Regions from separate parts of the Streptomyces sp. NPDC005774 genome, predicted to be linked through region 2. Evidence: riboswitches for the same ligand, from Rfam matches in the RefSeq annotation. Region 2 holds a riboswitch; the other holds the start of a gene.
The links. A riboswitch is a leader RNA that binds a small molecule or an ion and turns the genes downstream of it on or off. The one in region 2 is predicted to bind cobalamin.

Region 1 (3,346 bases), on a different contig from region 2:
TCCCAGCGGTCGGCGAGGACGTAGAGGTGGTCGATGTGGGTGAGGAAGGTGTAGCCGGGGTTCTTGACGAGTGCGCGCTGGAGGTCGTCGTAGGCGGCCTTGCGGTCCTCGGGGTCCTGGCTGCGGCGGCCGGTGTCGAGGGCCTTGTCGACGGCGGGGTTGTCGTAGTGGGGCATGTTGTTGAAGCCGTCGCCGGCGAGGGAGGAGTGCAGCAGGGTGTAGAGGCCGAAGTCGGGGTCGCCGGTGCTGCCGAAGCCGGCGAGGACGGCGTCCTTGCCCATCCGGGGTTCGATGACCTCCCAGGTGGCGCCCTCGACCTTGACGTCGATGCCGGCCTTCTTGGCGTCGGAGGCGTAGGCGAGGGCGTGGTCCTGGCGGACCTTGTCGCCGGAGGGGTAGTAGAGGGTGAACGTGGCGCGGGCGCCGTCCTTGGCCCGGATGCCGTCCTTGCCGGACTTCCAGCCGTCGCGGTCGAGGATCTTCTCGGCCTCGGCGAGGTCTTGGGGGCGTTCGACGTCCTTGGTGTACCAGGGGTCGTCGAGGGGCAGCGGCCCGTAGGCGGGGCGGCCGGCGCCGTCGAGGATCTTGTCGACCATGGCCTTGCGGTCCACGGCGAGGTCGAGGGCGCGGCGGATCGCGGTGTCGCCGGTGACCTTGTTCGCGGTGGGGAGGGTGACGGCGCGGAAGTCGTAGGTGGTGGCCTGGTACGTCGTGCGGTCGTCGTCGTTCTTGAAGGTGGCGGCGAGGTTGGGCGGGAGGGTCGCGCCGTCGAGGTCGCCGGAACGCAGCCGGGTGGCGCGGACGTCGTCGTCGGCGATGATCGCCATGGTGAGCTTCTTCACCTTCGGTGCGCCGCCCCAGTAGTCCGGGTTCGCCTTGAAGGTGAGCTTCTCGCCCTTGCTCCAGCCGGTGAGGACGTACGGTCCGGTGCCGATCGGCTCGGTGTTGAAGGCGCCGGTGTTGGGGTCCTGCTTGCCCGCGATATGTTCGGGGACGACGGGCAGCACCGTGCGGGCGGCGAAGGCCGCGTAGGGGTACTTGAGGGTGAAGACGACCTTGTCGTCGCCGTCCGCCCGGACCTCCTTGACGGCGTCGAGTTCGCTCTTGGCGGCGTTGTTGGTCTTGTCGTCGAGGATCGTGCGGTACGTGTAGACGACGTCTTCGGCGGTGAGGGGTTCGCCGTCGCTGAACTCGACGCCCGGGCGCAGGGTGTAGGTGTAGGTGCGGCCGTCGTCGCCGATCTCGGGCAGGGCCTTCGCCAGCGCGGGCTTCAGTTTCAGGTCGGCGTCGCGGGCGAGCAGCCCGTCGAAGACCTTGGAGTTGCCGTCCTTGCCGTAGCCGAGCAGGGGGCTCAGGGTGTCGGGTTCGTTGGGGACCCCGATCACCACGGACTCGGCGGACCCGCCGCCGCCCGTGCCGGCGTCCGAGCCGCCGGTCGGCGCCGAGCAGGCGGCGGCCAGCGAGAACGCGGCGGCCGTGGCCGCCGCGCCGGTGGTACGCCGTATTCGTCGGGTCGTCATCGAATCTCACACCTCTGCTGACTGGAATTCTTTATTGCATATTAATTGCAGCAAGGTTCTGCCCAGGGCCCCGGCCCCCCATGCCGACGCTTCGGCGCGCGGTGGCCGCCCGGGCGGGCGGCGCATGTGTGACCGCCGCCCCACCTGCGCACCCCCGCCGTCGAGGCCGCGGGTGTGCGCCGGGAGACGAGCTGCGGAACGCCGTCCGCGCGCCCCCGGCACCCGCTTGTCACCGGGCCGGGTCCGGGTCTACTGTCGCCACGCCTTGGTGAACGGGAAATCCGGTGCGATACCGGTGCGGCCCTCGCCACTGTGATCGGGAAGTCCGGCTCCGGCCCCTGGTCCTGTCCCCGACAGGACCGACGGGCAGCCACTGGGTCCACCTGGGACCCGGGAAGGCGGAGCTCGGGCGGTGGTACCCGTCAGCCAGGAGACCGGCCAAGGCGCGTCAACCATCCACGAGGTGCTGGAGAGGGTCTGCTGAGCCATGCACATTGCCGAAGGTTTTCTGCCACCGGCGCACGCGGTCGCCTGGGGCGTCGCGGCTACGCCGTTCGTCGTCCACGGAGCCCGGTCGCTCATCCGTGAAGTCAGGGAACATCCCGAGAGCACGCTGCTGCTCGGCGCCTCGGGAGCGTTCACCTTCGTTCTGTCCGCGCTGAAACTGCCCTCGGTGACCGGGAGTTGCTCCCACCCCACCGGCACCGGGCTGGGCGCCATCCTGTTCCGGCCGCCGATCATGGCGGTGCTGGGCACCATCACCCTGCTGTTCCAGGCCCTGTTGCTGGCCCACGGCGGGCTGACCACGCTGGGCGCCAATGTCTTCTCGATGGCGATCGTCGGGCCGTGGGCGGGGTACGGCGTGTACCGGCTGGCGCGGCGGTCCGGGGCACCGCTGATGGCGGCGGTGTTCTGCGGCGCGTTCGTCGCCGACCTGTCCACGTACTGCGTCACCAGTGTGCAGCTGGCGCTCGCCTTCCCCGACCCGGGGAGTGGATTCCCGGGTGCGCTCGGGAAGTTCGGCTCCATCTTCGCCGTCACGCAGATCCCGCTCGCGGTGAGCGAGGGGCTGCTGACCGTCCTGGTGATGCGCCTGCTGGTGCAGTCCAGCAAGAGCGAACTGACCCGTCTCGGCGTGCTGCTGACCGGCAAGCGGACCGCGTCGGCAACGGCGGGGGCGGAAACGACGGGAACGGAGAAGGAGCCGGAGATGAAGCAGACGGCGGGTACGACGGGGACGACCGGTACCGGGACGGTGGCGTGATGACCAGGAACGCGAAGATCAACACCCTGCTGCTGCTCGCCGTGGCCGCGCTCGCGGTGCTGCCGCTGGCGCTCGGGCTCGGGGACCACAAGGAGGAGCCGTTCGCCGGTGCGGACGGCGAGGCGGAGGCCGCCATCACCGAGCTCGAACCGGACTACGAGCCGTGGTTCTCGCCGCTGTACGAACCTCCGTCCGGCGAGATCGAGTCGGGGCTCTTCGCCCTCCAGGCCGCCGTCGGTGCGGGGGTCCTGGCGTACTACTTCGGGGTGCAGCGCGGGCGCCGACAGGGTGAGGAACGGGCACGGCAGCAGGAGCCGGCGCCCGGTACCGGCTCGGACGCCGGCACGGGCCGCCCCGGCGAGGCGGTCTCCCCCGGTCCCCGGGCCTGATCGCGCGTGCTGCCGATCGACGCGGCGGCGCACAGCAGTCGCTGGCGCCGCCGTCATCCCGTGGACAAGGCGGTACTCGGGCTGGGGCTCACCGTGCTGGCGGTCTCGCTACCACCGTGGCCGGGCGCGGCCCTGGTGCTGGTGACCGCGCTCGCGGTGCTGCTGGGCCCGGC
Region 2 (3,346 bases):
GCGCGGGCCACCACACCGGGTGTGTGACCTATGTCGCGGACGAGGTCGACCATGCCGCAGGCGTGGATCATCCGGACCGCGACCTGGCTGACGTCGGCGGGCAGGGCCGCGAGGTCCGCCTCCGCGCGGATGGTGGCGAAGGACCGGCGGTAGATGGCCGCCCCGTCCTTCTCGTAGTCGTAGGGGGTCACGGTGCTCTTCTCGCTGCTCTCGGTCGTCGTACGGCTCATGAGGTGAGGGCCGCCAGGGCGGCGGCGAGGTGGGAGGGATCGTCCAGGGCGGCGGTACGCTCCGGCCGCTCCCGGGCGGCCATGCCGATCCGGTAGCCGCCCTCCGGGGCGGCGACCACGTCGATCCGGTCGCCGCGGGGGTGGCCGCAGCGCCGCTCGCAGCCGGACCAGTACAACGGCAGGGGGGAGCGGCCCGCGTCGGCGAGGGCGGCGGTTGCGTCCGCCCGCACGTCGGAACGCGACTTTGCGCACCCCGGCCTGCCGATGCAGGCACCGACGCGCAGCCAGGGGGAGGAGGAGTCGGTGACCAGGCCGGTGCCGGAGAGACGGGTCAGTGTGTCGGCCGCTGTCGCCGCGCTCGTCCCGGGAGCGGGGACGACAATGCCGCGCCACGGTGTCAGGCGCAGTTCGCCCGACCGGACTTCGGCGGCCACCCGGGTCACGGTCCGCCATTGACGGGACGTGAGACGGCCCAGGGGCACATGGACGGACAAGGCCGCCCCGGCCACCCCCGGAGGCGGTCCCTCCGCTGTGGCGCGGTCGTGCGGCGCCGGAACGCAGCCGATGCCCGCACCGGTCAGACGGGACCGGATCAGACGAGTCAACTCCCCGGAGGGAAGGCTCAGTTCGTCGACGCGCCAGACCTGCGCCCCGGTCTCCCGCAACACGTCGAGGAACGCCTCGGCGGCGAGCAGGGCGGCCCGGGGCGCTTCGTCCCCGGACACCCGCAGGGCCTGCTCCGCCGAGCCCACGGCGAGCAGGGCGCCGTCGCCGGCGAGCGCACGCACGGTCACATCGGCGCCGAGCCCGGCGACATCGCCCCGCCCGTCGTCGAGCGCGAACAGGAACCGCCCGGACAGCGCCCGCGCCGCTTCACTCGCGCACAGTGACCCGTCCAGGGCCGACAACCACGACCGCACATCCCGGACACCCCGTCCGTCGAGGCCGGACAGCGGCGAGGCGACGATGTTGCGTGCCCGTTCGTGCCCACGTGAGGGGAGCAGTCCGACGGCGTCCAGCAGTTCGGCGAGCCGGGCGCCGCAGTCGTCGCGCAGTCCACGCAGTTGCACATTGCCGCGCGAGGTCAGATGCAGTTCACCGTCGCCCAGCCGGTCCGCCGCGTCCGCCAGTGCCTCGGCCTGCGGCACGGCGAGCACCCCGCCGGGCACCCGGACCCGGGCCAGCGCACCGTCGTCGGCCGTGTGCAGCCGCAACGACCCCGGGCAGGCGTCACCGCGGTCCCGGGAGACCGCTGTGGCCTGGGACGACGGGGGGAGGGGAGCCGTGGACATGGCGGCGAGCATACAGATCGGCACCCCGCAGCCAAGTCCTGCCCTCTTGCCCCGACCCGTACTATGTCTCTCGGCGGATCATCAGATCCGCCATCGCCATGACGGCGACATGGAGGAAGCCCGGTGCGAATCCGGCGCGGTCCCGCCACTGTGAGTCAGGCCACCACGAGGCCGGACGAGTCAGGAACTCCAGCCGTCTTGTACCACCCGGGGCGCGGATCCCGAGGAAGGCCGGCCGACGCATGCCGCATTCGTCCGGGGAGCGCTCGACGCACCCCCGCATCCTGCTCCTGTCGACGTCCGACACGGATCTGCTCAGCGCCCGCGCGGCCGACGGCCCGGTGCCCTACCGCTTCGCGAACCCCTCCCGCCTCCCGCTCGACGACCTGCCCGCACTCCTCGACGGCATCGGCCTGGTCGTCGTACGCCTCCTCGGCGGACTGCGCGCCTGGGAGGACGGCCTCGACCTGCTGCTCGCCGACGGCCGCCCGGTCGTCGTCCTCACCGGTGAACAGGCCCCCGACGCCCAGCTGATGGCCGCCTCCACGGTCCCCGTCGGCCTCGCCGCCGAGGCGCATGCCTACCTCGCCCACGGCGGGCCCGCCAACCTCGAGCAGCTCGCCCGCTTCCTGTCCGACACGGTCCTGCTCACCGGCCACGGCTTCGAGGCGCCCGCGCCCGCGCCCACCTGGGGGCCGCTGGAGCGCACACCCCGTGAGGGCACCGACGGCCCGACCGTCGCCGTGCTCTACTACCGCGCCCACCACATGAGCGGCAACACCGCCTTCGTCCACGCCCTGTGCGACGCCGTCGAGAACGCGGGCGGGCGGCCCCTGCCGCTGTACGTGGCCTCCCTGCGCGCTCCGGAATCCGAACTGATCGAGGAGCTGCGCGCGGCGGACGTCATCGTCACGACCGTCCTCGCGGCCGGCGGCACCAAGCCCGCCGAGGCGTCCGCCGGCGGCGACGACGAGTCCTGGGACGCGGGCGCGCTCACCACCCTGGACGTGCCGATCCTCCAGGCCCTGTGCCTGACCGGCTCCCGCACCGCCTGGGAGGAGAGCAGCGAGGGTGTCTCCCCGCTGGACGCCGCGAGCCAGATCGCCGTGCCCGAGTTCGACGGCCGCCTGATCACCGTGCCGTTCTCCTTCAAGGAGATCGACGCCGACGGCCTCCCGGCCTACGTCGCCGACCCCGAGCGCGCCGCCCGCGTGGCCGGCATCGCCGTGCGCCACGCCCGCCTGCGGCACATCCCGGCCGCCGACAAGCGCCTGGCCCTCGTCCTGTCCGCCTACCCGACCAAGCACTCCCGCATCGGCAACGCGGTCGGTCTGGACACCCCCGCCAGCGCGGTGGCCCTCCTGCGCCGGCTGCGGGACGAGGGGTACGACTTCGGCGACACCGACGTCCCCGGACTGGCCTCGGGGGACGGCGACGAACTGATCCGCGCGCTGATCGAGGCGGGCGGGCACGACCAGGACTGGCTCACCGAGGAACAGCTCGCCCGCAACCCGGTGCGCGTCCCGGCCGCCGACTACAAGCGCTGGTACGCCACCCTCCCCGGGGAACTGCGCACGGCCGTCGAGGAGCACTGGGGCCCCGCCCCGGGCGAGATGTTCCTCGACCGCAGCCGCAACCCGGAGGGCGACATCGTCCTCGCCGCCCTGCGCCGCGGCAACCTGCTGATCCTCATCCAGCCCCCGCGCGGCTTCGGCGAGAACCCCATCGCCATCTACCACGACCCCGACCTGCCGCCCTCCCACCACTACCTCGCCGCCTACCGCTGGATCGCCGCCCGGGCCGAGGACGGCGGCTTCGGCGCGG

Region 1: another riboswitch for cobalamin. It lies ahead of ACFYQA_RS16690 (energy-coupling factor ABC transporter permease); the one in region 2 lies ahead of cobN (cobaltochelatase subunit CobN).

The regions. Positions count from the first base shown of each region.
Region 1 covers NZ_JBIAIV010000015.1:148,807-152,152, reverse strand. Annotated here, with positions in the region: gene ACFYQA_RS16695 (ABC transporter substrate-binding protein) at 1-1,520, opposite strand, end outside; cobalamin riboswitch at 1,770-1,978, shown strand; gene ACFYQA_RS16690 (energy-coupling factor ABC transporter permease) at 2,008-2,784, shown strand; gene ACFYQA_RS16685 (energy-coupling factor ABC transporter substrate-binding protein) at 2,784-3,173, shown strand; gene cbiQ (cobalt ECF transporter T component CbiQ) at 3,180-3,346, shown strand, end outside.
Region 2 covers NZ_JBIAIV010000029.1:68,380-71,725, reverse strand. Annotated here, with positions in the region: gene ACFYQA_RS24530 (precorrin-8X methylmutase) at 1-230, opposite strand, end outside; gene cobG (precorrin-3B synthase) at 227-1,534, opposite strand; cobalamin riboswitch at 1,588-1,735, shown strand; gene cobN (cobaltochelatase subunit CobN) at 1,765-3,346, shown strand, end outside.